Regions from separate parts of the Klebsiella terrigena genome, predicted to be linked through region 2. Evidence: predicted binding sites of a transcription regulator. Region 2 holds the regulator's gene; each other region holds the start of a gene.

Region 1 (10,678 bases), 1.3 Mb from region 2:
CCTTCAGACACCAAACTATCATCAATGGTTCTGTAAATTTTTATTGACAGAATGTATTGGCGGCAGTGGCAAGTGTTCATATAAAAATACTAATGAGGGTAATAAATAATGATGAAGCGCAATATTCTGGCAGTGGTAATCCCTGCTCTGCTGGTAGCCGGCGCAGCAAATGCTGCAGAAATCTATAACAAAAACGGCAACAAACTGGACTTTTACGGGAAAATGGTTGGCGAGCACGTTTGGACAACAAATGGCGACACCAACAGCTCCGACACCACCTATGCACGTATCGGCCTGAAGGGCGAAACCCAGATCAACGATCAGCTGACCGGTTACGGCCAGTGGGAATACAACATGGATGCGTCCAACGTTGAAGGTTCCCAGGGGACTAAAACCCGTCTGGCATTCGCAGGCCTGAAGGCTGGCGAATACGGTTCATTCGACTACGGCCGTAACTACGGTGCAATCTATGACGTTGAAGCTGCAACCGATATGCTGGTTGAGTGGGGCGGCGACGGCTGGAACTACACCGACAACTTCATGACTGGCCGTACCAACGGCGTTGCTACCTACCGTAACTCTGACTTCTTCGGTCTGGTTGACGGCCTGAGCTTCGCGCTGCAGTATCAGGGTAAAAACGACACAAGCCGTGCTATCCAGAAACAAAACGGCGACGGCGTCAGCACCTCTGCAACCTACGCATTCGAAAACGGTATCGCGCTGTCTGCAGGCTACGCGAGCTCTAACCGCAGCATCGCTCAGAAAGCTGATGGCAACGGTGACAAAGCTGAAGCATGGGCAACCTCCGCTAAGTACGATGCAAACAACGTCTATGCGGCAGTGATGTACTCCCAGACTTACAACATGACTCCGGAAAACCAGGCTAACTACTTCGCTGGCAAAACTCAGAACTTTGAAGCCGTTGCTCAGTACCAGTTCGACTTCGGTCTGCGTCCGTCCGTGGGCTACGTTCAGACCAAAGGCAAAGACCTGCAGGGCCGCGCTGGCTTCTCCGGCGGCGATGCTGACCTGGTTAAATACGTAGAACTGGGTACCTGGTACTACTTCAACAAGAACATGAACGTCTACGCAGCATACAAATTCAACCTGCTGGACGACAACGAATACACCAAAACTGCTGGCGTAGCCACCGACGACCAGGCGGCAGTGGGTATCGTTTACCAGTTCTAAGTTTTCAGCAGTACACCCCTTCGTGATATGCCTAAAAAGCAGGACTTCGGTCCTGCTTTTCTACGTTACTAAGGCAAAGATCGTAACTTTGGAAAACCTTCGCGCTTTTTGTCGCAAACGGTTGGCAATTGGTCATTCTCCCGTTACCCTGATAGCGGAACTCCCTTCAGTAATCACAATGGAACCTCGTCATGTTTGAGAACATTACTGCCGCCCCTGCCGACCCTATTCTGGGCCTGGCCGATCTGTTTCGTGCCGATGACCGTCCTACAAAAATTAACCTCGGGATTGGCGTTTATAAAGATGAAACGGGTAAAACCCCGGTCCTGACCAGCGTGAAGAAGGCAGAGCAATATCTGCTGGAGAATGAGACCACAAAAAATTATCTGGGTATCGACGGTATTCCGGAATTTGGTCAATGCACGCAGGAGCTGCTGTTCGGTAAAGGAAGCGCTATCATCAGCGACAGGCGTGCCCGTACCGCCCAGACCCCTGGTGGTACCGGTGCCCTGCGCGTTGCCGCTGACTTCCTTGCCAAAAATACCGACGTTAAGCGCGTTTGGGTGAGCAACCCGAGCTGGCCGAACCACAAGAGCGTATTCAATTCCGCCGGCCTTGAGGTTCGCGAGTACACCTACTACGATGCGGCTAGCCGCACGCTCGACTTTGCCGGCCTGCTGGCAAGCCTCAATGAAGCTCAGGCGGGTGACGTTGTTCTGTTCCACGGCTGCTGCCACAACCCAACCGGTATCGATCCGACGCTGGAACAGTGGCAACAGCTGGCACAGCTCTCCGTTGATAAGGGCTGGCTGCCGCTGTTCGACTTCGCCTACCAGGGCTTTGCCCGCGGTCTGGAAGAAGATGCTGAAGGCCTGCGCGCCTTTGCCGCGCTGCACAAAGAGCTGCTGGTTGCCAGCTCCTACTCGAAGAACTTCGGCCTGTACAATGAGCGCGTTGGCGCCTGTACGCTGGTCGCGAGCGATAGCGACACCGTTGACCGCGCGTTCAGCCAGATGAAGTCAGCGATCCGCGCTAACTACTCCAACCCGCCGGCGCACGGCGCTGCCGTTGTGGCGACAATCCTCAGCAACGATGCGCTGCGCGCTATCTGGGAGCAGGAGCTGACCGACATGCGCCAGCGCATTCAGCGTATGCGCCTGCTGTTCGTCAATACCCTGCAGGAAAAAGGCGCTAACCGCGACTTCTCCTTCATCATTAAGCAAAACGGCATGTTCTCGTTTAGCGGCCTGACCAAAGAGCAGGTTCTGCGCCTGCGCGAAGAGTTCGCTATTTACGCCGTGGCTTCCGGGCGTATCAACGTTGCTGGCATGACGCCGGACAACATGGCGCCGCTGTGTGAAGCGATCGTCGCCGTACTGTAACGCCGCAGGACCCTAAAAAAAGAAGGCCGCATTTGCGGCCTTTTTTGTATTTAGCGTCCGGCATGGTTACCAGACCGGCATTTCATCCTGCAGGAAGGGATTGTGCAAACGCTCATGACCCAGCGTTGACATCGGCCCGTGGCCGGGGATAAACGTCACGTCATCGCCCAAAGGCAACAGCTTGCGTTTAATCGCGTCGATCAGCTGGCCGTGGTCGCCGCGCGGGAAGTCGCTACGCCCGACGCCACCTTTAAAGATAACGTCGCCGGAAACCAGCAGCCGCGACGCGTCATCGAAGAAAACAACGTGTCCCGGCGTATGGCCCGGGCAGTGCAGAACCTGCAGAGAAACGTTCCCCACGCTGACGACATCGCCTTCATTGAGCCAGCGGTCAGGATGCAGCGGCTGGCAATCCTCCAGGCCGAACATCCGGCTTTGCGCAGGGAGTCCTTCCAGCCAGAACTCATCTTCTTTTTCCGGGCCGATAATCGGCACGCCGTAATGTTGCGCCAGCTCGGCTGCCGCACCAACGTGATCAAGATGACCGTGAGTGAGCAAAATCTGCATCAGGCTAACGCCCGCTGCCGCCACTTCCTGTTTGATTCGCTCTGCATCACCGCCGGGATCGACCAGCGCAGCAAGTCGGGTTTGCTCACACCAGATTAAAGAGCAGTTCTGGGCGAACGCGGTAACCGGAATAATACGATAGTTCATGACGCTCCTTTCGTTACCAGTGCCTTACCGGACCGGTATCAATATGCACAAAGTTGCTACGTGGGTAGTATCCTACACCACCCGCGCCCATAGATAACGCCGCTTTGCGAACATTGCTCAACGAAATGCCTTCAATATGAAAATCCATGGCCTGGCCTTTGGTGTGGTAGCTATGTTTGGCTACACCGCGGCTTCGTGCACGTAGCTCATCGTTGGTATCGAGGGAACGATAGCCGGAGATCAGCTGGACAGGCTTACTGGTGCCAAGTAATCCCTGCAGGCGATAAAGATGATCGAATAAGCTCGGATCGATGGACTTTATTTTATTCGCGCGGAAATCACGGAAGAAATGGTTAAGTCTTGCTAATTCATCCTGAATATAGCCTCTGCCATCGAAGAACTCCGCTTTGAGTGATTCACCGGTATGCAGGTTATTCAGCGTCAAAATACGCGGTCGGGGGGTCGAGAGGGTGGCAAATGCCGGCGCAGGCAAAATGGCTGCTGCACCTAGCGCAGCGCCACCTAGCGCCAGCAGTTTGCGGCGATTAGCGTCAAATTTGTCCATGATAATCAGGTCTACAAGTAAATGAATCGAAATATACACGCCATCCTTCAAGCTGCCTGTTTACTGGCGACGTCTTCTCCCCCGCGCACTCACCGTAGCAAGCGTCAGGAGGTTCCCAGACCTGTCACCTCAATGCAGTTTTAATGGTGTTGTGTAATATGCACTTCTGGCGCACGAAAGGCACCTTACCGGGCATTATTGCCAACGTCAAGGCGGCCTAACCCCAGTGAAAACGGGCCCTGTAGACGAACAGCGCCTGTTTTCACCCAGAGTTAGGACAACGATATCCGTTGAACTACTTCATTTACCTGATTAATTGTTCGGCTTTTGCCAGAATTTGTGCGCCAGATCGCGCGGTGAGATCGTAATTGTAAATATCTGTTCGATATTGTGTGCGTCCATCAGCGCCAACAAAGGCGGTGAGATAATAAAGATTCACCGGGATATTGTTGCGGATATTCACATAGCGGGTATCGCCCTGCTTAAGCGCGGCGGAAATTCGCGTATCGTTCCAGCCCGCATCCTGCAGCAGCATATTTGCCAACTCGGAGGCCTTATTCACGCGCACGCAGCCGGAGCTCAGCGCCCGTACGTCTTTCTGGAACAGGTTGTGATTCGGCGTATCGTGCAGATAGATAGCGTCAGAACTCGGCATGTTGAATTTGTAGCGCCCCAGCGAGTTGCGCGCGCCCGGAGCCTGCTGGAAGCGGAACGGAAGATTGCTCTCGGTGATTGTCGACCAGTCTACGCGATAAGGGTCGATCGCCTCTTTGCTGTTCCAGCCGCGCATCAGGGTATAGCCATGCTGCTCAAGATAGCCCGGATCGTTGCGCACCTTCGGCAGAATATCTTTGCGCGCCAGCGTCGGCGGCACGTTCCACGGCGGATTGACCACCACGTTATTCAGCGCGCTGCTCATCATCGGCGTTTTACGGTCCGGACGACCGACGATCACCCGCGATGCCAGCACCTGGCTACCGTCCTGGTAATAGACCAGCGAAAAGGCCGGAATATTCACCATTATGCCGGTCGACAGCTTGCCAGGCAGCAGGCGCAAGCGCTGAATATTGAGCGCCACTACCCCGGCACGCTGCGCCGCGGAGACGTTCAGACCATCGCGCGTGGATTGGCCAATCACGCCGTCCGCGCCCAGCCCCTGCCAGGCCTGAAAGCGCTTTACGCCCTCAACCAGCTGGCGATCGTAAATGCCGCGGGCGGCCGGCTTGCTTTTCTTGCCCGCCGACGGGCTGACAACGTCGCCCGGGAGGGTAATTTTCGCCGAATCATCCAGCATGCCGGTACGCTGTAATATCTCGCGCAGCGCGCCGATATCATTACTCCACTCGCCCGGACGCAGCGAAGCGCTGCCGGTCATCTGCGGCCACGGCCGCGAATCGGCCACCAGCTGCAGCAGCGCCTGATGCATCGCTTCATACTGCGGATGACGCGGCGTGAGTCCGGCAATAAACTGCGGCAAAGAGCCGTTGTCCAGCGCCAGCTGCCACTGATTGATGACCGATAGCGGCGGCGTGGCCATGGCGTAGGGTTTGGTTCCGTATAGCCAGCGGTTGCCCTGAATCGGAATACCGCTAATAAAATGCAGGTAGCCCATCATGGCGTCGGACAGCACGACATCACGCGCCATTCCGCTCACCGCGGGATCGGTCAGCAGGCTCACCCAGGTGGTGAACTGCGGCTGGAAACCGGCGATAGCGACTTCGGCCAGCTGCTGCTGAAATGCCTGCACCGCCTCACGGCTATCCCACATCGGTTTCATATCCCTGGCCGCATACAGCGACACCAGCGGATTCATAAAGACGGGCTTATAGCCAGCCGGAAGCAGCGCTTCAATCTCGGCCCGGCTTTTCGCGGCGACCTCGGTCGCCAGAGGCTGCTCGCCGGCCATTTTCGCCACCGTGGCAGACTGGCCGTTGTTTAGCAGCAGCGCTGACGAAAGCTCTCCCAGCGTGGCGGAACTATCCGCGGGTACGACTTCAGGCTCTTCGGCCTGGACATTGAACAGTGGAGCAAATGCAAAAGCCAGGCTCAAGCTCAGCGCCGACAATTGACGACCATACCGTTTCTTTAGCAACATCCCTTGCCCCCCTGTTGACACATTGCCGCCCTTAAAAATAGGGCTCACTCTCAGTATATAAAGGCGAAAACGCTTTTGCCTTCCCAAATGTAAAGAAGTTTAAAGATTATACAACGTTAACACATCATACCGGCTAACAAAAAGGGCGACATCATGTCGCCCTTTTAGACTACTCACTCCCTACCGCAGCAGATCGGTCAGGAAGCGTCCGCCGTGCCCGGCAGCGTTTGGGGCAGCTGGGCCGCGAAACCGCGCAGGCCAACCACGTGCACGTGCTCATGGTTATTGAACACCTTACGCACCAGCTTATAGGTGGTGCCTTTTTCCGGACTGATATTTTCCGGGGCGGCAATAATCAGCTGCATTTCCAGACGTTCGCACAGCTCAAACAGGGTGGCGATAGAGCGGGCGTCAAGACGCGCCGCTTCGTCGAGGAACAGCAGACGGCACGGCGACAGGTCTTTACCGCGCAGGCGGCGGGACTCGTCTTCCCAGCTCTGAACGACCATCACCAGAATCGACATCCCGGTACCGATCGCTTCCCCGGTCGACAGCGCGCCGGACTCCGCGCGCAGCCAGCCGTCGGAGCCACGGTTAACTTCCACTTCCATCTCCAGATAGTTGCGGTAATCCAGCAGCTCTTCGCCGATGGTTTGCGGGGTACGCTGGCCCATATCAATCTGCGGATTGAGGCGCTGATAGAGCTTCGCCAGCGCTTCCGAGAAGGTCAGGCGGTTGCTGTTGAACAGATCCTGATGCTGCTCATGCTGTTCAGACAGCACGTCGAGCAGCGTCGAGTGGGTTTCCCGCACGTTGACGTTGAGACGCACGCTGTTGACCTGACCAAAGGAGACGCTCTGCAGACCCTGGTTGAGCATCCGAATACGGTTCTGCTCGCGCTGAATGGTCTTGCGGATGATATTGGCCACGCTGCGGGAGCTGATCGCCAGCTTCTGCTCGCGGTTGGTCAGCTCTTCGGTCAGACGGCTGAGCTCGATCTCCATCTGCTCAATCGCCTCGACCGGGTCGTCGGTGCGGATAATATCCTGACGGATACGCTCGCGCAGGTGCTGGTAGACGGCGACGAAGAACTGAATTTTGCGCTCAGGACGCTTCGGATCTTCAGAGACTCGCAGCACGTCACGCAGGTGTTCGTTATCGGAAACCGCCAGACGCAGCGCGCCGAGCGCTTTATCCGACATCGAACGCAGCTCATCTGCCGAGAGGTAGGCCAGCTCGCGACGGTGCAGTCGGCGCTCAACGCCGTTGTCTTTCACCAGCCGCATCACCGCACACCAGCCGGCTTTGGCGCTGACAACCTGCTCACGCATTTCGCAGTAATCACGCTCAAGCTTGCGCAGCCTGCGGGTCAGGTTGTCCATCTCCGCTTCGCAGAAGGTCAGGGCTTTTTCCAGCTGATTGCGCCGCGAGCGGTTATTGCTCAGACGCGTATGCAGCTCATCACGACGCACGCGGGCGCGCTCTTCCGCCCCGCTATCGGCGCGCACGCCGATATCCTGCAGCTCTTTATACAGATCGCCCAGCAGCTCTTTTTTGGTGTCATACGAGCTTTTCAGCGAGGCCAGAACCTGGTTGTACTGGTTCAGCTGCGCGGTATGCGTACGCGTGGCGTCACGAGCCCGGCTGCGTTCGCCCTCCGCCTGCTCCAGACGCTGGCGCAGTTTTTCGTTGAGATCGCTGTTGCCGCTGAGCATCTCGGCGGAATCAGAGTAGCTAAAGTGAGCGCGACGCTGCACGACTTCGCTGAGCGCAAACGCCTGCTGGCGCGCTTCACGCTGGGTTTGCTGCGAGTAAGCGTAATCTTCTTTCAGCTGCTCGAACTGCTCCGGATCGCTCTGCAGTACCGAGAGCATCGGTTCCAGCTTCGCCAGCTGATTGCCATGCTGCTGGATAAAGCGAGCCGCTTCCTCGGCTTCGTCCAGGCGCTCCTGAATTTCGTCGACGCGATCGGCCAGCGTATCGTCCGCCAGCAGGCTAAGGCGCGGCAGCAGGCGGTTAAGCGCGGAAACGCCCTCTTTCGCCTGCTCGTACTGCACCCGGTTCTGCTGGTTATCGCTCTCGTGCGCGTTAAGCGCCCGCTCCAGCTCGCCGCGGCGGCCGTTCAGCTTACGGATCTCTTCTTCCGGATCGTCTTCAAAGGCCACCGCCAGATGGCTGCCGATAAAGCGGCTGAAGGCCTGGTGCTGACGCTGGGTCTTCTGCACGTCGAACGACAGGGTCGCAAAACGCTCGGAGAGATCTTCCCGCTCGGCGTGCAGGCTTTCAATACGGCTTTCACGGGCGGCGCGGCCAAACAGCGGCAGCGTCGGGAAGCGCGAGTAGCGCCACTGGCGATCGGCAACCTTGACGACCACCGCTTTTTCCAGCTCATCAACGCTAAAGACGCTGTCATCGAACGACTGCGGATCGCCTTCGATCAGGTAGAGATCTTCCGGGCAATCCTCCAGGCCTTCAAGCTGCCCGGTGAGCTGCGACAGGTCGGGAACCACGATGGCATGGCGCGACGGGCCGTACAGGGCCGAGAAGTACGGCGCATCTTCGAGGCTAACGTCGTCATAAATTTCTGACAACAGCACGCCGCCAAAGCGCTCAGCCAGGGCATTCAGCCGCGGATCTTCCGAGCCGCCCGGTTGGCTAAGACGCTCAATCTCTTCATCAATGGCCCGCTTACGCGCGCCGACTTCGTCGCGCTCAACGATAGCCTCGCGCTCGCGCTCCAGCAGCTGCTGGAGATATTCGGTCACGTCCTGGCTTGATTCAAACTGCTGGCCGCTCTGCTCGCAAAGCTGGCTGAGGCTGTTCTGCGCCGCCAGCCAGATCGGCGCCCGACGCAGCAGCGTCTGGGTACGGGACTGCAGCTGCTCCAGCTCCTGACGCAGCGTCATTCGCTGTTCGCTGGCGGAGGAGACGCCGTCGGACAAGGAGGCAATTCGCGCTTCCAGCTCCTCGTGCAGCGTTTCCAGGCGGTCAATATCGTAACGCTTGCCCTGGCGCTTGCAGAATTCGTTGAGCTGGCGTTCAGCTTCCTGCTGCTCGCGCAGGCGCTGCTCCAGCTCGGTCAGGCGGCTACGCAGCCCCGCAGCCTGTTCGGCGTGATGGCGCTGGTTGACGCCGTCGCGCAGCAGCTCGCGCGCCACGTTCCAGGCTTCATTACGCGCCAGCGGGCCGTTGATAGCCACCACCAGCTGGAAAGCCTGCTCAAACTGACCGTGCGCAGTTTGCGCAACGCTCATTTTTTGTTCCAGCGACAGCATTTTCTCCGTCGCTTCCTGCTCCTTCGCCTGGAAGGTTTCCAGCCACTCGCCGGCGCTTTCCGCAGTTAAATCCGGCAGATGGCACAGCGCCTTCGCACGGTCTAAGGCCTGCAGCGCCTGGTTGTACTGGATCGCGCGGGTCTGCTGGACGTCCAGCGCCTGCTGGTAGTCGGCAAGCTGGCTTTTCAGCTCATCCACTTCCAGCTCTGCGGCTTCCGCACGAGCCTCGTTCTCTTCCTGCAGATCGGTCGCTTCCGCCACCACTTCGTTCTGCTCTTCAAGACGGATCTGCAGCTCATCGAGATCCGCTTCGTAGCGCTCGATTTTTTCCTGCTGGCGAAGCGCGGTTTGCACCAGGTTCAGATGATCGCTGGCGGCCTGATAGTCGGCCTCAAGATCGCCTTCTGCCCCGTTATGCTCCTGCAGCTCGCGGGCCATATCGACGTGCTTATACTGCTCTGCCGCCAGCTGTGCGCGGGAGGTGAACAGATCGCGGCGATACTCCAGCGCCTTATCCAGATGGACGCGACGCTCGTTGGCGTGACGCATGTAGTCCGCCGCCACGTAGTTGGTGGCCTCGCTGATCAGGTGCTTAAACAGATCGCGGTCGGACTGCGTGACGCGAATCGCCTCCAGGGTCATGCGGTTTTCACGCAGCGCGGCTTCCATATCCTGGAACGCCTTGCGCACGCCGCTGTTTTCCGGCAGCAGGTAGTCGCGCAGCGAGCGGGTAATGGTGTTGGAGATCCCGCCGTACAGCGAGGCTTCGATCAGGCGATAGTATTTGCTACGGTCAGAGGCCGAGCGCAGACGACGGGCGACCACGCCCAGGTCGAACATCAGCGAGTGGTAGTCGGTTATCGAGTTGAACTGCTTGAACTGCACCCCTTCGATCTCTTCCAGCTTATCTTTCAGCTCGTTGAGGCTCAGGACGCGCGCCTGGCGTTCGTTAAGGGTTTCCGTCAGCAGCTGCGTCGGTTGGATAGCGTCCGGTAGGCCCTGAATAGCAAACGGCTTAATATCCACTTTGCGATCGCGACCGGCGATCTGCTGCAGGCGTACGCCCACCACCACCCGCTGGTGGTGAGAGTTGATAACGTCCAGCACCGAGTAGCACACCCCGGCGCGCAGCTTGCCGTGCAGGCCCTTATCGCGCGAGCCGCTGGTGGCGCCTGCTTCGGTGGTGTTACGGAAGTGCAGCAGGGTCAGGTCCGGGATCAGGGCCGTGACGAAGGCCGCCATGGTGGTTGATTTCCCGGCGCCGTTCCCCCCAGAAAGCGTGGTAACCAGTTCATCCAGGTCAAACGTTCGGGCAAAAAAGCCGTTCCAGTTAACCAGCGTTAGCGAGCGAAATTTACCGCGTTCGATCATTACTCTTCCTCCCCGCTATCCGGCTGATTCTCTTCATTCTCATCGTTGAGCTGCAGGTGATTCTCCAGCGCCATCGCTTCGCCGT
Region 2 (10,678 bases):
CGCATGCTTCAGGGCATACGCACGCCTCCGCCACGCCGAAAGCGCATCAGGCAAAGGGCACCAGCGAACGCAAGAAAAAAGTCTCCACTCAGAAAACAAAATCCAGCGCCAAAACCTCCAGCAAGAAAGCATCGACCTCCTCCCGCGCCAAACACCCTACCCGCACCACCGCCTCGAGCCAAACGGCATTAAACCGTCAGGTCGCCGGTGGAACGAAAAAGTGCGTGTTGCGAAAAGGCTATAAAAAACAGTGCGCGGCTTCGGTTAAATCCACTGTCGAGCCGACGCGGGCGATGGCCAGCGTGAAGCAGAAGTGCGTCGTGCGTAAAGGCTATAAAAAGCGCTGCAAGCCGGTTGCCGAGGAAGAAGTGCCGCTGACGCTGGCCGATGCGCATAAGGTACGGGTGCAAAAAGCGCAGAGCACCGCGATGTCGAAGCTGATGGACCAAATTGGTAAGCCCTATCGCTGGGGCGGCACCTCGCCGCGCACCGGCTTTGACTGCAGCGGGCTGGTTTATTACGCCTATAAAGACCTGGTGAAGATTCATATCCCGCGCACGGCGAACGAGATGTACCACCTGCGCGATGCTCGCCCCGTCGATCGCGGCGAGCTGGAGAGCGGCGATCTGGTCTTCTTCCGCACCCGCGGTCGCGGCACGGCGGATCATGTCGGCGTTTACGTCGGCAACGGCAAATTTATCCAGTCGCCGCGTACCGGACGCGATATTCAGATTACCTCGTTAAGCGAAGATTACTGGGTTCGCCACTACGTTGGCGCCCGCCGCGTGATGACGCCTAAAACGATCCGCTGATGCCCCCCTGCCGCGCCTGCGGCAGGTTAACTCTCTCTTTTGCCACATCTTTTAATTTGCTACTATCTCCCTGTGCACTACATGGTTATTGCACGCATTAATATAATAAGGAGAGTAGCAATGTCGTTCGAATTACCTGCATTACCATATGCGAAAGACGCCCTGGCGCCGCACATTTCCGCTGAAACCCTGGAATACCACTACGGTAAGCATCACCAGGCCTACGTCACTAACCTCAACAACCTGATCAAGGGCACCGCTTTTGAAGGCCAGTCTTTGGAAGAGATCGTTCGTTCTTCCGAAGGCGGCGTCTTTAACAACGCGGCCCAGGTCTGGAACCACACGTTCTACTGGAACTGCCTGGCGCCGAATGCCGGCGGTGAGCCGGAAGGCGAACTGGCGGCAGCCATCGCTAAATCCTTCGGCAGCTTCGCTGATTTTAAAGCGCAGTTCACCGATGCGGCGGCGAAAAACTTCGGCGCAGGCTGGACGTGGCTGGTCAAAAATGCCGACGGCAGCCTGGCAATTGTCTCCACCAGCAACGCCGGCACGCCGCTTACCGGCAGCGCTAAACCGCTGCTGACCGTGGATGTCTGGGAACATGCTTATTACATTGACTACCGTAACGCCCGTCCGAACTATCTGGAGCACTTCTGGGCGCTGGTAAACTGGAAGTTTGTCGCGGCTAATCTGGCGGCATAAAACTGCACCGCAGAAGGGGAAACCCTTCTGCGGTGATTATTAGCGGCTGGCAAAGGCCTCTTGCGGCCGTCCGCGACCGCTGAACAGCACCAGCATCAGCGCCACGCCGGCGATGATTGCCCCCATTACCGGAACAAATGCGTAGCCCAGCCCGCCGGAAATTACCGCCCCACCGGCCGCCGCGCCCAGCGCATTGCCAAGGTTAAACGCCCCGATATTCACCGAAGAAGAGAGCCCCGGCGCTTCGTGAGCCACGCGCATCACGCGCATCTGCAGCGGCGGCACCACGGCGAACGTCGCCGCGCCCCACACCACCATGCTGATGGCCGCGCCGACCTGCGACTGCGCCAGCAGCGGGATCGCCAGCATGATAACCATCAGCAGCAGTAAAAAGCCCTTCAGCGTGCCGGAAACCGAGCGGTCGGCAAATTTTCCGCCAAGATAGTTGCCCAGAGAGAAGCCGACGCCAATCAGCACCAGCATTGCGGTGACGAACAGCGGCGAAGCGTGGGTAATGGTATGCAGCACCGGCGAAATATAGGTATAGAGGGTGAACATCGCCCCGGCCCCGAGCACGGTGGTCAGCAGCGCGGAAAGCACCTGCGGCCGCATCAATACCGCCAGCTCCTCCTTCACGTTTGGCCGCTCCCCTGCGCTGCCTTTTGGCAGCGAGAACCACAGGCTGACCATCGCCACCAGGCCAAGGCCCGCCGTGGCGAGGAAGGACATGCGCCAGCCGATGGTTTCACCGAGCCAGGTCGCCGCCGGGACGCCGCCAATGTTGGCGATGGTCAGCCCCATAAACATGGTGGCTACCGCGCTGGCCTGCTTGTGCTTAGGAACCACGCTCGCAGCCACTACCGACCCGAGGCCGAAGAAGGCGCCGTGGTTCAGGCTGGTAATAATGCGCGAGAGCAGCAGCGTGGTGTAATCCGGCGCCATTGACGAGAGGACGTTGCCAAGGGTAAAAATAGCCATCAGGAAAATCAGCGCGCTGCGGCGCGCGCGGTGCGACAGCAGCAGCGTCATCAGCGGCGCCCCGACCATCACACCGATGGCATAAGCGCTGATCAGCATCCCCGCAGCGGGAATGGACACATCCACGCCTCTGGCGATAACCGGCAGTAATCCCATCGGGGAAAATTCGGTCGTACCGATACCAAACGCCCCAATGGCCAGCGCTAACAGGGGAAAGTTGATCTTCATGCAATGACTCCAGCAGACCGTCCTCAGCGACGGTATCTCATCAGAAGCGAAAAGCATGACATCAATCACAGAAAAACAAAAGTAAACGAAATGGCAAAAGATTTTTGCGAATTTGATAATAATGCGCGGAGATAGGGGGAAAGGAGCCTCTCCCCCGAAAAAATTAGTGCAGTACGGCGGTCAGCGCTGCGGCCACGATCAGGCCCAGAACAATAATCGTCGTGGTCAGCGAAAACTTTAAATCTGTATCCATCAATTTTCCCCCTGATTATCCCCACAAGAAAAGTGAGCCTGCTCATTTTTGCACAATATTGTATAAAAATCTTCTGAGATTTAGGGTGATGCACATTTTTACTCTTCCCCTTTGCCGCAAGATCGGACAAAATCCCACGCTAATTTGAAAGCGTATCGGCCATTGACCCCTTCCTGTCGTTCTGTGTCGTTTCCCGACGTGATGCAATGTTGAACATTGTACTCAGGGTGTGTATAGGCAAACGTTTCCGTATCGATAATCAGACGATCAGGTCAAGGTCTGGAGAGAGAAGTAATGGCAACAATTAAAGATGTAGCGAAGCGCGCAAACGTTTCCACTACAACAGTTTCACATGTAATTAACAAAACCCGCTTTGTCGCTGAAGAGACGCGCAACGCGGTATGGGCTGCCATCAAAGAGCTGCACTACTCTCCGAGTGCGGTGGCGCGCAGCCTGAAGGTTAATCACACCAAATCGATCGGTCTGCTGGCCACCAGCAGCGAAGCGGCCTATTTCGCCGAGATTATCGAGTCCGTTGAGAAGAGCTGCTTCCAGAAGGGCTACACCTTGATTCTCGGCAACGCCTGGAACGATCCGGAAAAGCAGCAGGCCTACCTGTCAATGATGGCGCAAAAGCGCGTCGACGGCCTGCTGGTGATGTGCTCCGAATATCCGCAGTCGGTGCTCTCCATGCTCGAAGAGTACCGCAACATCCCGATGGTGGTGATGGACTGGGGTGAGTCCAAGGCCGACTTTACCGATTCGGTTATCGATAACGCCTTTGAAGGCGGCTATATGGCCGGTCGTTACCTCGTTGAGCGCGGCCACCGTGAAATCGGCGTGATCCCGGGTCCGCTGGAGCGCAACACCGGCGCCGGGCGTCTGGCCGGTTTTATGAAAGCGATGGAAGAAGCGCAGATTAACGTCCCGGAAAGCTGGGTGGTTCAGGGCGACTTCGAGCCGGAGTCCGGCTACCGCGCGATGCAGCAGATCCTCAGCCAGCAGCATCGTCCGACCGCCATCTTCTGCGGCGGCGACATCATGGCGATGGGAGCGATTTGCGCCGCCGACGAAATGGGCCTGCGCGTTCCGCAGGATATTTCGCTGATTGGCTATGACAACGTGCGCAACGCCCGCTACTTTAGCCCGGCGCTGACCACCATTCATCAGCCAAAGGACTCTCTCGGCGAAGCCGCCTTCAATATGCTGATGGACCGCATCGTCAACAAGCGCGAAGAGTCGCAGTCTATCGAAGTTCACCCGCGGCTGGTCGAGCGCCGCTCGGTGATCGACGGCCCGTTCGTCGACTACCGCCGCTAATCCTGCCGGGCGTCGGCTATTCCGGCGCCCGCAGCCACTCCCGATTTAACGTTTCGCTGTCGCCAAGGTAGTCCAGCAGCCATGAGAGCGCCGGTGAGATATCGCTCTGCTGCCAGGTCAGGCAGCAGGCGGCGTCCGGGAACGGATTTTCCAGCGCCAGCGCCGTCCACTCACCGCTGTCGATCCACGGGCGGGCGAAGTGCGACGGCACCATGCCGATGCAGAGCCCGGCCGACAGGCAGGTTGCCGAGGCATCCCAGTCCGGCACCACCACCCTCTTCTGATTATCCAGCAGCCACGTCGTGCGCTTCGGCAGCGATCGGGAAGTATCTTCCCTGACCAGCGACGGCCAGTTGCGCAACGTGTCATCGCTCAGCGGGCCGTTCATTTTCGCCAGCGGATGGTGGCTGGCGACGACGCAGTGCCAGCTCAGCATGCCCATATCGCGAAAGGCGTAGCGTCCGCCGACCGGAATCGAGCGGGTCGCGCCGATGGCCAGCTCCACGCGGCCGTCGGCCAGCGCGTCCCAGACGCCGTTAAACACCTCCTGGAAAACAATCAGCTCGACGTCCGGAAAGTGGCGATAAAAATCGACAATCATCTGCCGCATCCGCGCCGGCTTCACGATATCGTCAACCGCGATCGAGAGCTGCCCGCGCCAGCCGTTGGCGATCTGCTGACACTGGCGGCGGGTGATCTGCATTTTTTTGATAACAGAACGCCCTTCCTGTAAAAACCACACCCCGGCGGGGGTGAGCTCAACGTCGCGGTGGCGACGTTCAAAGAGCGGAACGGCCAGCCACTCTTCGAGCTGACGCACGGTGTAGCTGACCGCCGAGGGTACACGATGCAGCTCCTGAGCCGCTGCGCTAAAGCTGCCGTTGCGCGCAACCGCATCAACCACTTCAAGGGAGTATTCTGACCACATATTCTGCCTGCAAATTTTTTGAACGCATGTAACAAATATTAGCGTTTCACAAGCCAGAATGCACTCCCTACACTCTGCGGCATCTTACCTGCATCAGAAGAAAGAGAACTTTATGCAACAACCTGGGAAAGGATTTTTGGTTTGGCTGGCGGGCCTCAGCGTGCTCGGCTTCCTCGCAACCGATATGTATCTGCCGGCGTTTTCGGCTATCCAACAGGATCTGAATACTTCAGCGGCCTCGGTCAGCGCCAGCCTGAGCGTGTTTCTCGCCGGTTTCGCCCTTGGCCAGCTGTTCTGGGGCCCGGTATCCGATCGCTATGGGCGCAAGCCGGTGCTGCTCAGCGGCCTGGCGATCTTCGCCGTCGGCTGCCTTGGCATGCTGTGGGTCGATGACGCGACCCTGATGCTGGCGCTGCGATTTGTGCAGGCCATCGGCGTCTGCGCAGCGGCGGTCACCTGGCAGGCGATGGTCACCGACTATTATCCTGCCCAGCGCACCAACCGCATATTCGCCACCATCATGCCGCTGGTGGGCCTCTCCCCGGCCCTGGCGCCGCTGCTCGGCAGCTGGCTTCTCGCCCATTTCGACTGGCAGGCTATCTTCGCGACCCTGTTTATCGTCGCTCTGCTGCTGATGCTGCCTGCATTACGCCTCAAGCCGGTGAGCAAGCCCGATAGCAGCACGCAGAAAAAACTCACCTTCCTGGCGCTGCTGCGCTCGCGCGAATACAGCGGCAACGTGCTGATCTACGCCGCCTGCTCCGCCAGCTTTTTCGCCTGGCTGACCGGTTCGCCGTTTATTCTGCACGACATGGGCTACGGGCCAACCGCCATCGGCCTGAGCTACGTACCGCAGACTATCGCCTTTTTAATCGGCGGATACGGCTGTCGTGCCGCGCTGCAGAAATGGCAGGGACAGCAGCTGCTGCCGTGGCTGCTGGTCGTTTTTGCCATCAGCGTTGCCGCCACCTGGCTGGTGGGCCTGCAGCAGGATGTCTCCATCGTCGCGCTGATGGCCCCCTTCTGCGTGATGGCTATCGTTAACGGCGCCATTTACCCGATTGTCGTCGCCCAGGCGCTGCGGCCGTTCCCTCAGGCGACGGGTCGCGCCGCCGCGCTGCAGAATACCCTGCAGCTCGGACTGTGCTTCCTGACCAGCCTGCTGGTGTCGACGCTGATCGCCACTCCGCTGCTCACCACCACCAGCGTGATGCTGGCCTCCATCGTGCTGGCCGGACTGGGATATGCGATGCAGCTGCGGAGCGCCCGTCTCAGCACCCAGTCGTCACATGCATAGAATGGTTTCAGTGATGTTAAGGTCCAGTAATTAGCCTGCTAATATGTTTTTATTGAAAGCCTTAAAATAGGGGCCTATACTGGATCCCGTATCACATAAATAGAAAGTTTATCGATATTAACGGGGGCAGGACGCCTCCCGTTTCACCATGGAAGGCCTTTCGGCAAGGGTTATCTCCCTTCCTCTGTTCTACGTCGGATAGCAGCTTCACGGATTTTCCGTGAGATTTCTCACAATGCCAAAAAAAGCGTCTACGCTGTTTTAAGGTTCTGATCACTTGGGCGTGATGGAGAAGCTATGAGTTCATCGTGTATAGAAGAAGTAAGTGTACCAAATGACGACTGGTACCGAATTACAGCTGAGTTGCTCGGTCGTGCGGGTATTGAAATTAATGGCCCCGCTCCCTCCGATCTACGGATAAAAAACCCCCTCTTTTTTAAGCGCGTGCTGCAGGAAGGGTCTCTGGGGTTAGGTGAAAGTTATATGGACGGCTGGTGGGACTGCGAGCGTCTGGATATTTTCTTCCACAAGGTGCTGCGCGCCGGGCTGGAAAACCAGCTTCCCCGCCATCTCAAAGATACGCTGCGTATTGCTGCTGCTCGTCTGTTCAATCTGCAAAGTAAAAAACGTTCCTGGATTGTCGGCAAAGAGCATTACGATCTCGGCAACGACCTCTTTAGTCAGATGCTCGACCCCTATATGCAATACTCCTGCGCTTACTGGAAAGAGGCGCAATCTCTGGAAGAGGCTCAGCAGGCTAAATTAGATCTCATTTGCCGTAAGCTGCAGCTGGAGCCGGGGATGCGGGTGCTGGATATTGGCTGCGGCTGGGGCGGTCTGGCCTATTACATGGCAAAAAATTATCACGTTAGCGTGGTTGGCGTTACCATTTCTGCCGAACAGCAAAAAATGGCCCAGCAGCGGTGTGAGGGATTAGACGTCACTATCCTGTTACAGGACTATCGCGACTTACATGATAGTTTTGATCGTATTGTTTCCGTCGGTATGTTCGAGCACGTGGGGCCGAAAAACTACGCCACCTATTTCGATGTCGTCAACCGGAATATGAAAGCGGACGGTCTTTTTTTACTGCACACCATCGGTTCAAACAAAACGGACCTCAGCGTCGATCCGTGGATCAATAAATATATCTTCCCTAACGGCTGCCTGCCGTCGGTACGCCATATTGCAAAAGCCAGCGAAACGCATTTCGTGATGGAAGACTGGCACAATATAGGCGCCGATTACGATACCACGCTGATGGCCTGGTACGAGCGGTTCCTCGCCAGCTGGCCGGATATTGCCGATAACTACACCGAGCGTTTCAAGCGCATGTTTAGCTATTATCTGAACGCCTGCGCCGGTGCCTTTCGCGCGCGCGATATTCAGCTGTGGCAGGTGGTGTTTTCTCGCGGTGCCGAGAGCGGCCTGCGCGTGGCGCGCTAGATCCTGACCTGCACTCAACATGCCTGCCGGTGTCATCACCGACAGGCATTTTTTTTCCCCATCCCGTCGTTGTTTCCGCAACAGCGGGCGTTCAGCGATGAGAAATGGTGCTGCTGAAATCGGCGAGCCGCAGGCTGCGGCCGGGAGCTAAACGGCAGCCCCATCGTAGCGAGCAGCCCGCGACTATGACTCTTGCGTCACCTTTTGGACGGCTTCTTTCGCGGCCAGCACCCGCTCAACGGTATCGACCACCGCCTGCGTCTGTGGATCAATCTCGATATTGACCCGATCCCCCAGCTTTTTCACTCCCAGCGTGGTGCGCAGCAGCGTTTCCGGGATCAGGTGCACGCAGAAGCGCGTTGGCGTGACTTCGCCAACCGTCAGGCTAATGCCGTCAACGCCGATAAAGCCTTTATACAGAATGTACTTCATCAGCGCCGGGTCCTGGACCTTGAACCAGATCTGGCGGTTATTTTCCGAGGTCAGGATCTTAACCACCTCCGCGGTGGTCATAATATGGCCGGACATCAGATGGCCGCCAATTTCATCGCTGAACTTTGCCGCGCGCTCAACGTTGACCACGTCCCCCTGACGCACGGCGCCGAGGTTGGTGATACGCAGGGTTTCTTTCATCAGGTCAAAACTGATGCGCGCGCCGTCGATCTCGGTGACGGTCAGACAGCAGCCGTTATGTGCGACCGACGCACCGGTTTCCAGTCCGTCGAGCATGTGCTCAGGCAGTTCCACCACGTGGGTACGAAAATTGGGCTTCTCATCGATGGACACCACTTTAGCGGTCCCCTGCACAATGCCAGTAAACATGCTTTGCTCCTCCAGGAATGGCTCACAATATATTAATCGGCAACAATAACAGGTGGTAAATAAGGTTGCCAGCACGCATCGTGCCCTACCATTTTTTCACTGGCTTAATGGCTAATCCTCGCTACAATAGACTGGCTAATCCCTCTGCTTTTTCTTCTTGCTGCCATTAACGGCGGCTTTTTTAGTCTTAAAATAACAACAATATAAAGGTGTACAGGTGCAGAAGTACTTCATTGAAGCGCGTCAGTTGTTAGCACTGGCTATTCCCGTCATCCTTGCGCAGGTGGCCCAGACCTCAATGGGCTTCGTCGATACCGTCATGGCGGGTGGCTACAGCGCCACCGATATGGCGGCCGTTGCCATCGGTACCTCCATCTGGCTGCCGGCGATCCTCTTTGGCCACGGTCTGCTGCTGGCGCTAACGCCGGTCGTCGCCCAGCTCAACGGCTCCGGGCGCCGTGAGCGCATCGCGCACCAGGTGCGCCAGGGTTTTTGGCTGGCGGGGTTCGTCTCGGTGCTGGTGATGGTGGTGCTGTGGAACGCCGGCTATATCATCAGCTCAATGCATAATATTGACCCGGCGCTGGCGGATAAAGCCGTCGGCTACCTGCGCGCGCTGCTGTGGGGGGCTCCGGGCTACCTCTTCTTCCAGGTTGCGCGTAACCAGTGCGAAGGCCTGGCGAAAACCAAGCCGGGGATGGTCATGGGCTTCATCGGCCTGCTGGTGAATATCCCGGTCAACTACATCTTTATCTACGGCCATTTCGGCATGCCGGAGCTGGGCGGCGTGGGCTGCGGCGTGGCAACGGCTTCCGTGTACTGGGTGATGTTTTTCAGCATGATCTCCTGGGTACGTCGGGCGCGCTCAATGCGTGATATTCGCGGCGCCGAGGGGTTCAGCAAGCCGGATTTTGCCGTCCTCAAGCGCCTGGTCCAGCTCGGGCTGCCGATCGCGCTGGCGCTCTTTTTCGAAGTGACCCTGTTTGCGGTGGTTGCGCTGCTGGTTTCTCCGCTGGGCATTATCGATGTCGCCGGCCATCAGATTGCGCTTAACTTCAGCTCGCTGATGTTCGTTTTACCGCTGTCGCTGGCGGCGGCGGTTACTATCCGCGTCGGCTTCCGCCTCGGCCAGGGTTCAACCCTCGATGCGCAAACCTCCGCCAGAACCGGCGTCGGCGTTGGCGTCTGCATGGCCGCGATCACGGCGATTTTCACCATCCTGATGCGCAAACAGATCGCCCTTCTCTACAACGACAACCCGGAAGTGGTGGTGCTGGCCTCCCAGCTGATGCTGCTGGCGGCGATATATCAGGTCTCCGACTCCGTCCAGGTCATCGGCAGCGGGATCCTGCGCGGCTATAAGGATACGCGCTCAATCTTCTTTATTACCTTTACCGCCTACTGGGTTCTGGGACTGCCGAGCGGCTATGTGCTGGCGTTAACCGATATTGTCGTCCCGCGCATGGGGCCCGCCGGCTTCTGGTGCGGGTTCATTATCGGCTTAACCTCTGCGGCAATCCTGATGATGCTGCGGATGCGCTTCCTCCAGCGTCAGCCGTCGAGCGTCATTTTACAGCGCGCAGCGCGCTAACCGGCAGCGGTGCCCCGCTTTCGGGGCGCCGTTTCTCAGCGATAGCCGGGTCCGTGCGGGCCCAGCGCCTCTCTCAGCGCCTCAACAAAGCATTTGATTTTGGTCGTGCGTCGGCGTCCTGCCGGCACCAGCACGTGCATCGGTCGCGAAGGGCCGGAAAATCCCGATAAAACCTGCACCAGCCTGCCCTCCTTAACCTCAACTCTCAGCACCTCTTCCGGCCCGAGGGTGATGCCGTGCCCGGCGAGAGCGGCGTTCATCAGCGCTTTCCAGTCGTTTGAACGGAAGCGCCCGGCGGGTT
Region 3 (10,678 bases), 1.1 Mb from region 2:
AATTTCACCTCATGCTGATAAAAGGTGCTGATCGCTACCCACGGCAGCTGCGACAGCTGCTGGGGCGTTTCTAATGCCGGGTAGCGCGCCAGCAGCGAGGGAGAAGCAACCACGCTGCGCGGTACTTCAGCCAGCAGCACAGATACCGTCTCCGGATCGACTTCGGCCCCGACGCGTATCGCACAATCGATATTATCGCTGAGAAAATCGACGTTTTTGTCATTGAGCATCCACTCTACGGCGAGCTGAGGATAGCGCTGCAGAAAGCTGACCAGCGGCTCCAGCAGCTGCTGCTGACCAAACGCGTGCGGCGCACGTACCCGCAGCACGCCGACGGGTCGGTCATCGGCAATGCTCAGGTCGTCCTCCAGCGCCAGCCACGCATCAACCACCCGACGCGCATGCTGATAGCAGCGCTCGCCGTCGTCGGTCAGCTTCATCGCATGGGTGGTGCGCAGAATAAGCTTGCTGCCCAGCAGCCCCTCCAGCGACTGCAGGCGCCGGCTCACCGTCGCCTGAGTCGTGGTCATCTGCAGCGCAGCGGCAGAAAGCGAGCCGGCTTCGACGATTCGAATAAAGGTGCGCATCAGTTCAATTCGGTCTATACGTTCCTGCCGTTTCATATTTACCATGCCTATACGTTTAGCGTATAACCGTTTTACCACCACGCTATCTACCGCGCCAGCCGGATTCAGGGAAAAATAGCGCCATCGCATCTACGAGGGCTTTATCATGGCACCGACAACACTATCCCCCCGCGAAGCCGGCTGGATTATCTTCATACTCGCACTTGGCGCAGGTTTTAGCGTCGCCTCTATTTACTACGCGCAGCCGCTGCTGCCGCTGATGGGTGCCAATCTGCATCTTAGCGTCGAAGGCATGGGGCTGGTTCCTACCCTGACTCAGGCGGGCTACGCGCTGGGCATTCTGTTTCTTCTGCCGCTGGGCGATCGTCATGACCGCCGTACGCTAATTTTGATGAAAAGCGCGGCGCTGGCCGTGCTCCTGCTGCTGTGTAGCCTGACGGGGCAGCTCACTTCCCTGCTGATTGTCAGCCTGCTTATCGGTATGGCGGCGACGATGGCCCAGGACATCGTGCCGGCGGCCGCAATCCTCGCCCCGGCGGGAAAACAGGGGAAAATGGTCGGCACCGTCATGACCGGCCTGCTGCTGGGGATCCTGCTCTCAAGAACGGTGAGCGGCGTGGTCGGCGCGCTATTTGGCTGGCGGGTGATGTACCAGGCGGCGGCGGTGAGCATCGCGCTGATTGGCCTGCTGATGTGGCGGGTGGTGCCGCGGTTTGAAATTCACTCCGCGCTGAGCTATCCGCAGCTGATGAAGTCGATGGCGCATCTGTGGCAGCGCTACCCCGCTCTGCGCCGCGCCGCGCTGGCGCAGGGGTTCCTCTCCGTCGCCTTCAGCGCCTTCTGGTCAACGCTGGCGGTCATGCTGCTCGAACGCTATCAGATGGGCAGCGCCGTTGCCGGTGGATTCGGCATCGCCGGGGCCGCAGGCGCGCTCGCCGCACCGCTGGCCGGTGGCCTGGCGGATAAGTATGGCGCCGGGAAGGTCACCCAGCTGGGTGCCGCGCTGGTTACCCTCTCTTTTGCCCTGATGTTCCTGATGCCGGTACTGCCGCCTCACGGCCAGCTGGTGCTGATCGCCATCGCGGCTATCGGCTTCGACCTTGGCCTGCAGTCAAGCCTCGTGGCGCACCAGAACCTCGTCTACGGCCTGGAGCCGCAGGCCCGTGGCAGGCTGAACGCCCTGCTGTTCACCGGGGTCTTTATTGGTATGTCGCTCGGCTCCGTGCTCGGCAGCAAGCTGTACGTGATAGCCGGCTGGAACGGCGTGGTGATTCTGGCCGTCGCCGCGGGCGCAATCGCCCTTGCAATTCGCCTGCTGGAAAACGCACGGATCGCGGCGCTGCAGCGCGCAGGAGAATAAAAAAACCCGCTCCGCGCTGCGGAGCGGGTCTGTTTCTACCCGGCGTTTAGCTTCAGGCCGTGCGTCGGGCAAACTCTTTCACCCTAAAGCCCAGCAGCAGCAGGCTGGCAAAATAGGCCACCACGCCAACCCCCACCACCGCCATCAGGCGCAGCAGACGGAACGGCATGGTCCCCTGGGACCACTCCGGCATGATATACATCATCCCGAGCAGCGCCGCAGACATCACCAGCACCGCAATCACCAGACGCAGCAGGAAGGCAAACCAGCCCGGCTGCGGAGTGAATATTTTTTGCTTACGCAGCTGCCAGTAGAGCAGCGCGGCGTTGAGGCAGGCGGCAAGCCCGATAGAGAGCGACAGGCCGGCATGCTTCAGCGGGCCGATAAAGATCAGGTTCATCACCTGGGTCATAATCAGGGTGACGATGGCGATTTTAACCGGCGTTTTAATATCCTGGCGCGAGTAGAACCCCGGCGCCAGGACCTTGACGACGATGAGCCCCATCAGGCCGACCGAATAGGCCACCAGCGCGCGCTGGGTCATCGCCGCATCAAAGGCGCTAAACTTGCCGTACTGGAACAGGGCTACCGTCAGCGGCTTCGCGAGGATCCCCAGCGCCACCGCGCTCGGCAGGGCCAGCAGGAAGCACAGGCGCAGCCCCCAGTCCATCAAACGGCAGTACTCATCATGATTGCCGCTGGCAAAGCTTTTCGACAGCGACGGCAGCAGGATGGTCCCCAGCGCCACGCCCAGCACGCCGGAGGGAAACTCCATCAGGCGATCGGCGTAGTACATCCAGGAGACCGACCCGGAAACGAGGAAAGAGGCGAATATGGTGTTGATAATCAGTGAGATCTGGCTGACGGATACGCCGAGGATCGCCGGCCCCATCTGTTTTACTACCCGCACCGCACCGGCGTCTTTCAGGCTGATACGCGGCAGCACCAGCATGCCGATTTTTTTCAGATGCGGCAGCTGATACGCCAGCTGCAGCACGCCGCCGACGGTGACCGCCCACGCCATTGCCAGCATCGGTGGGTGGAAATACGGCGCCGCAAATAGCGCAAAGCCAATCATGCTGACGTTAAGAAAAGTCGGCGCAAAGGCAGGGACCGAAAAACGGTTCCAGGTGTTAAGGATCGCGCCAGCTAACGAGGCCAGCGAGATAAGCAAAATATAGGGAAAGGTGATGCGCAGCAGCTGGGTCGTCAGCGCAAATTTATCCGGGGAGTCGGCAAACCCTGGCGCGGTCACGGTGATGACCCACGGCGCGGCCAGCATGCCGAGCACGGTGACTACCGCCAGAACCAGCGTCAGCAGGCCTGAAACGTAGGAGACAAATACGCGGGTGGCGTCTTCGCCCTGCTTGCTTTTATATTCAGCCAGTATCGGTACAAACGCCTGAGAAAACGCGCCTTCGGCAAAAATGCGCCGCAGCAGATTCGGTAATTTGAACGCCACAAAAAAGGCGTCCGTCGCCATGCCGGCACCAAAAATACGCGCGACGATGGCGTCTCGCGCAAAGCCCAGCACGCGCGAAAACATGGTCATCGAACTGACTGCCGCCAGTGATTTTAAAAGGTTCATTGAGGTGTTTTCCACAACCCTGAAGTAAAACGCCCGCAATGGCGGGCGCTGGAAAGTGGCGATAGTCTACCGGGTTCGTCATGAATTACTACTGCCAGATGTTACAACGAATTATTCGCTCATCGCCTCGCGCCACAGCTTTTCAACGATGCGCTGGGCCAGCAGCGCCTGTTCGCCAGCGGTTTCGGGAACCGTCTGATTTTGCACGCATTCGATAAAATGACGCGCGCAGCCGACAAAGCCGCGCTGCTCGAGGGTGGTTTGCCAGCCGGGAACCGGACGCTGAACCACGCCCTGCCCGCGCTCTTCCTGCCACTCGCGCATATCGCGAACCTCATACAGGCCGCCGTCGGTAACCGCCTGCACCCACTCCCGCTGGCTACCGGCGCGCCGGTGCATACTGGTGGTGACCTCCAGCTGCGACGAGCTGAAGTGGTGCTCAGCATAGAGCATTTCGCCCTGGGCGGTGGTTTGCAGCAGACCGCCGCTGAGACGCGCCTTCCCGCCGGCCAGCCACAGCGCGGTATCGACCACATGCAGGTAGTCATCAAGCAGCGTAAAGCGCAGGTCGTGACCGACGCTGTCGCTGCGATGCTTATCCATACGCAGCGAGGCGGCATCGTCCAGATGCGCTTTCAGCTCGCGATAGAGCGGCGCAAAGCGACGGTTAAATCCGACCATCAGCGTTAGCCCACGGCGGGCGGCCAGCTCGACCAGGGATTCGGCATCGCTGAGCTTATCCGCCAGCGGCTTATCCACGCAGACGTGCACCCCGGCGCCAAGCAGCCGGCTGACGACCTCAAAATGCGAGGCCGTTGAGGTATGGACAAATACCGCATCGCACTGCGCCGCCAGCTGCTCCAGAGAGTCAGCGTAGGGTATGCGCCAGGTTTCGCAGACGCGCAGCGCCTTCTCTTTCCCCGGAGACCAGGCCGCCTGCAGCGTCCAGCCGTCCGCGGCGCCTAACACCGGGAGCCAGGCCTTCTGCGCAATGCCGCCCAGCCCCACCACTCCAACGCGTAGTTTCGCCGTCACGATTAATCCCCCAGATGAGCCAGCAGCGAGGCCAGCCGCTCTTTAAGTTCCGCCACTTCGGCCTCCAGCACCTCAACCCGGGTCTGGAGATCGTCTCCCGCCGGCGATACCGCTTCTACCGCCGTAATCAGCGAGTCCATATCATCGCAGAACAGATGCATGTAGCGGCATTCGCGCTTCCCCGGCTCGCGAGGCAGACGCGCGACAAAGGGGCCATCTTCGCGGCCTGCCAGCGTCTCGAGCACGCCTTCGATTTCCGCCATATCGCTAAATTCGTACATTCTTTGCGCCCGGCTGCGCAGCTCACCCGGCGTCTGCGCGCCGCGCAGCAGCAGCGTCGTGACCACCGCGACCTCCGCCGGTGTCAGCTTCAGATCGCCGAACTCGGAGTTGCAAAAGCGCTGTTCGTATTTGGTCACCCGATTGCCAAACCCGCTCACCGTGCGCAGGAAATGGCGCTTAACTAACGTATCCAGCAGGTCCTGGATATCGCTTTCGCTGAGCGACATCACCGGCTCGCGGTTGGTTTTCTGGTTGCAGGCGGTCACCACCGCGTTAACCGATAGAGGATACTGTTCCGGCGTCGTGACCTGTTTCTCCAGCAGGCAGCCAATAACGCGCGCTTCGTGCGCGGTTAACTGATATTTCATGCTCTCTCCTTAGCGACCCGGGATCCAGTCCGGTGTCGTCAACGCCGTCAATACGTGGTCACGCCACTGGCCATCGATTAGCAGATAATCTTTGGCGTAACCCTCTTTTTCAAAGCCAAGACGCGCCAGCAAATCGCCGCTGCGCTGGTTGTGCGGCATATAGTTGGCCATGATGCGATGGATATGCTGCGTGCGCTGCATATAGCGAATCGCCGAAGTCAGCGCTTCAAACATCAGGCCCTGCCCCTGCCACTTCTCGCCGATAGAGTAGCCGAGGTAGCAGGCATGAAACGACCCGCGCACCACGTTCGAAAAATTCGCCACGCCGACTATCTCTTTTTCTTGCGGATCGAGGAGCGCAAAGTAGAACGCCGATCCCTGCTTATGAAACTCCGAAATCATCGACAAGCGCGCCTGCCAGCCGGAGGGGTAGCAGTGGCTGTCATCGCGCACCGGCTCCCAGGGTTTTAAGAACCCTTTATTCTCCGCGTAGTAGTCGGCCAGACGCCAGGCGTCACGATCGTGGACCAGCCGCGTCACCAGCCTGTCCGTCGTCAAACGCACCTTTGGTACGTTACTGCGGTAGCCAAACATTCCCCTCTCCTGTTCCCCTGACTTATTACCCTGCACCCTTCACTATACCTGTCCTGAACGACGGTGTGAAAACAGCAACATACCATTTTCTGCACCATCTCCCCTTTTCGATGAATAGCCTCTATCAAACTTGCTTTTTGATAAAAAAATATTGTCGCAGGTACGCTGGGAAACGCCCGCTCTTCCCCGCACACTAGAAAGGCTAATCTCTATTTTCCCAGGAGGGGAAATGTCCCGCGTATCGCAGGCAAGGAGCCTGGGTAAATACTTCCTGTTGGTCGACAATATGCTGGTCGTTCTCGGCTTTTTTGTCGTCTTCCCGCTGATTTCCATTCGCTTTGTTGACCAGATGGGCTGGGCCGCGCTGATGGTCGGGATCGCCCTCGGCCTGCGCCAGCTGGTTCAGCAGGGTCTGGGGATTTTTGGCGGCGCGGTTGCCGACCGCTTCGGCGCCAAGCCGATGATCGTCACCGGTATGCTGATGCGCGCGGGCGGCTTTGCCGCGATGGCGGTGGCCCACGAGCCGTGGGTACTCTGGCTATCCTGCATTCTCTCTGGCCTCGGCGGGACGCTGTTTGACCCGCCGCGCGCGGCGCTGGTGGTTAAGCTGGTGCGTCCGCATCAGCGCGGCCGCTTCTTTTCGATTCTGATGATGCAGGACAGCGCCGGCGCGGTCATCGGCGCCCTGCTCGGCAGCTGGTTGTTACAGTACGATTTCCGCCTCGTCTGCAGCGTCGGCGCGGCGCTGTTCGTCGCCTGCGCCGGCTTTAACGCCTGGTATCTCCCGGCGTGGAAGCTGTCGACGGTGAAAACGCCGGTGCGCGAGGGGCTGGGGCGCGTGCTGCGCGACAGGCGCTTCGTGACCTATGTCCTGACGCTAACCGGCTATTACATGCTGGCGGTGCAGGTCATGCTGATGCTGCCGATTATGGTCAACGACATCGCCGGCTCCCCTGCCGCCGTCAAATGGATGTATGCCATTGAAGCGGCTATCTCCCTGACGCTGCTCTACCCGATTGCCCGCTGGAGTGAAAAACGCTATCGGCTGGAGCATCGGCTGATGGCCGGCCTGCTGGTCATGACGCTGGCCATGCTGCCGATCGGCTTAACCAGCAACCTGCAGCAGCTGTTTACGCTGATTTGCATTTTCTATATGGGGTCGATCATCGCCGAGCCGGCGCGTGAAACGCTGGGCGCATCGCTGGCCGACGCCCGCGCGCGCGGCAGCTATATGGGCTTTAGTCGACTGGGGCTGGCCTTTGGTGGGGCCTTCGGCTACGCCGGCGGCGGGTGGCTATTTGACGCCGGTAAAGCGGTCAACCAGCCGGAGCTGCCGTGGCTGATGCTGGGTATTATCGGCTTCATCACCTTTATCGCCCTGTGGTGGCAGTTCAGCGCCAGGCGCTCGGCCTCCGGCATGTTGGAGCCACGAACCTGATTCGCTGCGTCATGCCGGGCTGATTTTCAGCATTTTCCGCTAGCGCCTGTGGTGCTGGCAGGCCATGCTGCTTTGTGTCAGGATGAGTCCATGGCATTACGTTAAGGAACCCAATGAAAAAGATGTTTATCGTGGCCGCGCTTATCGTGAGCGGCCTCCTGAGCGGCTGTAATCAGCTTACGCAGTATTCGGTAAGCGAACAGGAAATTAATCAGGCGCTGCAGAAACGTAATCACTTCGCCAAGGATATCGGCCTGCCGGGCGTGGCGGATGCGCATATTGAACTGCACAATTTAACCAGCGCGATTGGTCGCGAGGAGCCGAATAAGGTGACTTTGAGCGGCGTTGCCAGCCTGGATCTCAATTCGCTGTTCGGTAATCAAAAAGCCACGATTGACCTTAAGCTGAAAGCGCTGCCGGTATTCAACAAGGAAAAAGGTGCGATCTTCCTGCAGGAAATGGAAGTCGTCGATGCGAAAGTCGCGCCGGAGAAGCTGCAGTCGGTCGTGCAGACGCTGATCCCCTACCTGAATCAATCCCTGCGCAGCTATTTTAACCAGCAGCCCGCCTACGTGCTGCGCGAAGACGCCAGCACCGGCGAAGCGCTGGCGAAAAAGTACGCGAAAGGTATAGAGGTCAAGCCGGGTGAGATAATCATCCCCTTCACCAATTAACATCACGGGCGCCAGGCGCCCGTTTTTTTACGGAAGTTGATGCAAAGGAAAACGTTTACGCTTATCCTTTGTGCCCGGTGAAAAACAGCCCTGATGACTGAACCTATTAGCCGGAGCCTTCCATGACAGCACAACCCCAGGTACTGAAAATCCGTCGCCCTGACGACTGGCACATCCATCTGCGCGATGACGATATGCTGGAAACCGTCGTGCCTTACACCAGCGAGTTTTACGGTCGGGCGATCGTGATGCCGAATCTGGCGCCGCCTGTCACCACCGTTGAAGCCGCCGTCGCCTATCGCCAGCGGATCCTTAACGCCGTGCCCGCCGGGCATGACTTTACCCCTCTGATGACCTGCTACCTCACCGATACGCTCGACCCAGCCGAGCTGGAGCGCGGATTTGAGGCCGGCGTTTTCACCGCGGCTAAACTCTACCCGGCCAATGCCACCACTAACTCCAGCCACGGCGTGACCAGCATCGATGCCATTATGCCGGTGCTTGAGCGCATGGAAAAACTCGGCATGCCGCTGCTGGTCCACGGCGAAGTCACGCATGCGGAAATTGATATTTTCGATCGCGAAGCGCGCTTTATCGAGACGGTCATGGAGCCGCTGCGCCAGCGCCTGCCGGGTCTGAAGGTGGTGTTCGAACATATCACCACCAAAGACGCCGCAGAGTACGTTCGCGATGGTAACGAGCTGCTGGCCGCCACCATTACGCCGCAGCATCTGATGTTTAACCGTAACCACATGCTGGTTGGCGGTATTCGTCCGCACCTTTACTGCCTGCCGATCCTCAAACGTAATATTCACCAGCAGGCGCTGCGCGAGCTGGTCGCCAGCGGCTTTACGCGCGCTTTTCTCGGCACCGACTCCGCGCCGCACGCCCGTCATCGTAAGGAAGCCAGCTGCGGATGCGCCGGCTGCTTTAATGCGCCGACCGCGCTGGGCAGCTACGCGACGGTGTTTGAAGAGATGAATGCGCTGCAGCACTTCGAGGCGTTTTGCTCGCTTAACGGCCCGCGCTTCTACGGCCTGCCGGTCAACGAGACCTTTGTTGAGCTGGTGCGCGAAGAGAGCGTTGTGGCAGAGAGCATCGCGCTGCCTGGCGACACGCTGGTCCCCTTCCTGGCCGGTGAAACCGTGCGCTGGACGATGAAAAAATAAAACGCTGCCCTCTGTTGTAAATCCGCAAATGATACTGTATAAATAAACAGTATATTACACAGGGGGCTATCATGCGCATCGAAGTGTCTATCGCCAAAACTACCGCCTTACCGAGCGGCGCTTTAGAAGCGCTGAATAATGAACTCTCCCGACGTATCGATCAGCAGTTCCCGGCCAAACCAAGCCAGGTAACCGTACGCTTCGCCACCGCTAACAATCTTTCTGTTATTGGTGGCCTTAAAGAAGATAAAGACCGGATAAGCGAAATCCTGCAAGAAACCTGGGAAAGCGCTGATGACTGGTTTATCCACGACGTACCCTGAGTCATTCGGGTTGTATGCAGACGGCGGCGCAAAATACCTCAGGTCGTTCATCGAGGTTTTTGCCTGTTCCAGGCTCATGCAGCTCGAAGTCTGACCGGTACAGCAAATTAATTTGCTCCCTCATTGTGCTTCTTTTGCCGGGTCGCCCCGGCTTTTTTATTCCCTCTTCCTGAATACTCAGACTTTTCTTTAATTTCCTGATTATTTCCTTACAAAATAATGTACAGCGGGACAAAATTTGCGCAAAAAAGCGGCAAAAAGAGAAAAGCTCGCCCCGCGCGCGTTAATTTCTCGAGTTTATTCTTAACACCTGATATAATTAACTTGCTTCAAAAAATATGCATTAAACCTCGAGAATTGTTGTCTTTTAACATATGAATAAGGGGTTATGATGGAAAAGAATAATGAAGTCATCCAGACCCATCCCCTCGTCGGATGGGACATCAGCACCGTAGATAGCTATGACGCGCTGATGTTGCGCCTGCACTACCAGAACCCCACTCATGAAAGCAGTAATGAAGCTGAAATTGGCCAGACTTTATGGCTGACGACGGACGTCGCACGTCAATTTATTTCTATTCTTGAAGCCGGTATTGCGAAGATTGAAGCAGGTGAATACCAGGTAAATGAGTACCGCAGACATTAGTGATTCTGCGGTCATCCATATACTCTAACTAAACGGGCACCGATTGGTGCCTGATTTATTTTCGGGCTTGTATAAGTGCGGGTTGTTAATTACCCTGCTAATAAAGCAAAAACCCGGAACATACCATGCAATACGACCTCATCATTATCGGCAGCGGCTCAACCGGCGCCGCCGCAGGCTATTACGCTCGTCGCGCAGGACTCAACGTTCTGATGATCGACGCCCACCAGCCTCCGCATCAGGAAGGCAGTCATCACGGCAATACGCGTCTTATCCGCCACGCCTATGGTGAAGGTGAACGATATGTCCCTCTGGTGCTGCGGGCGCAGCAGCTGTGGGATGAACTGGCGACCCTCAGCGGTGAAGCCGTTTTTGAGCGTACCGGGGTTATCAATCTTGGCCCGGCGGAGTCTGCGTTTCTCACCAACGTCATGAACAGCGCTCGTGAATTTGAGCTTAACGTTGAAGAGATGGACGCCCAGGCCATTATGGCCCGCTGGCCGGAGATTCGCGTGCCTGAGGGCTATCGCGGGGTTTTTGAGCCAGCATCAGGCGTTCTGCACAGCGAGCTGGCCATTGAAACCTGGATTCGCCTGGCCCGTGAAGCGGGCTGC

The links. The regulator PurR, encoded in region 2, represses purine synthesis genes. The targets are predictions, from matches to a motif close to CANGCAAACGTTTGCNTG.
Region 1: a site for PurR is predicted at 1,302-1,319, ahead of HCK03_RS17690 (amino acid aminotransferase). Genes of this name have one in related genera too.
Region 3: a site for PurR is predicted at 7,971-7,988, ahead of pyrC (dihydroorotase). Genes of this name have one in related genera too.

Annotation. Positions count from the first base shown of each region.
Region 1 covers NZ_CP050508.1:3,751,584-3,762,261, forward strand. Annotated here, with positions in the region: gene HCK03_RS17685 (porin) at 109-1,191, shown strand; gene HCK03_RS17690 (amino acid aminotransferase) at 1,383-2,573, shown strand; gene HCK03_RS17695 (MBL fold metallo-hydrolase) at 2,640-3,287, opposite strand; gene HCK03_RS17700 (YcbK family protein) at 3,301-3,852, opposite strand; gene ldtD (L,D-transpeptidase) at 4,157-5,947, opposite strand; gene mukB (chromosome partition protein MukB) at 6,145-10,593, opposite strand; gene mukE (chromosome partition protein MukE) at 10,593-10,678, opposite strand, start outside.
Region 2 covers NZ_CP050508.1:2,438,179-2,448,856, reverse strand. Annotated here, with positions in the region: gene HCK03_RS11495 (C40 family peptidase) at 1-812, shown strand, start outside; gene sodB (superoxide dismutase [Fe]) at 933-1,514, shown strand; gene HCK03_RS11485 (MFS transporter) at 1,554-2,720, opposite strand; gene cydH (cytochrome bd-I oxidase subunit CydH) at 2,884-2,973, opposite strand; gene purR (HTH-type transcriptional repressor PurR) at 3,268-4,293, shown strand; gene punR (DNA-binding transcriptional activator PunR) at 4,310-5,221, opposite strand; gene punC (purine nucleoside transporter PunC) at 5,334-6,518, shown strand; gene cfa (cyclopropane fatty acyl phospholipid synthase) at 6,816-7,964, shown strand; gene HCK03_RS11455 (riboflavin synthase subunit alpha) at 8,148-8,786, opposite strand; gene mdtK (MdtK family multidrug efflux MATE transporter) at 9,004-10,377, shown strand; gene HCK03_RS11445 (LysR family transcriptional regulator) at 10,413-10,678, opposite strand, start outside.
Region 3 covers NZ_CP050508.1:3,586,214-3,596,891, forward strand. Annotated here, with positions in the region: gene HCK03_RS16865 (LysR family transcriptional regulator) at 1-716, opposite strand, end outside; gene HCK03_RS16870 (MFS transporter) at 733-1,947, shown strand; gene murJ (murein biosynthesis integral membrane protein MurJ) at 2,000-3,535, opposite strand; gene HCK03_RS16880 (Gfo/Idh/MocA family protein) at 3,647-4,570, opposite strand; gene HCK03_RS16885 (YceH family protein) at 4,573-5,220, opposite strand; gene rimJ (ribosomal protein S5-alanine N-acetyltransferase) at 5,230-5,814, opposite strand; gene mdtH (multidrug efflux MFS transporter MdtH) at 6,044-7,252, shown strand; gene HCK03_RS16900 (lipoprotein) at 7,366-7,926, shown strand; gene pyrC (dihydroorotase) at 8,049-9,095, shown strand; gene dinI (DNA damage-inducible protein I) at 9,167-9,418, shown strand; gene bssS (biofilm formation regulator BssS) at 9,810-10,064, shown strand; gene solA (N-methyl-L-tryptophan oxidase) at 10,190-10,678, shown strand, end outside.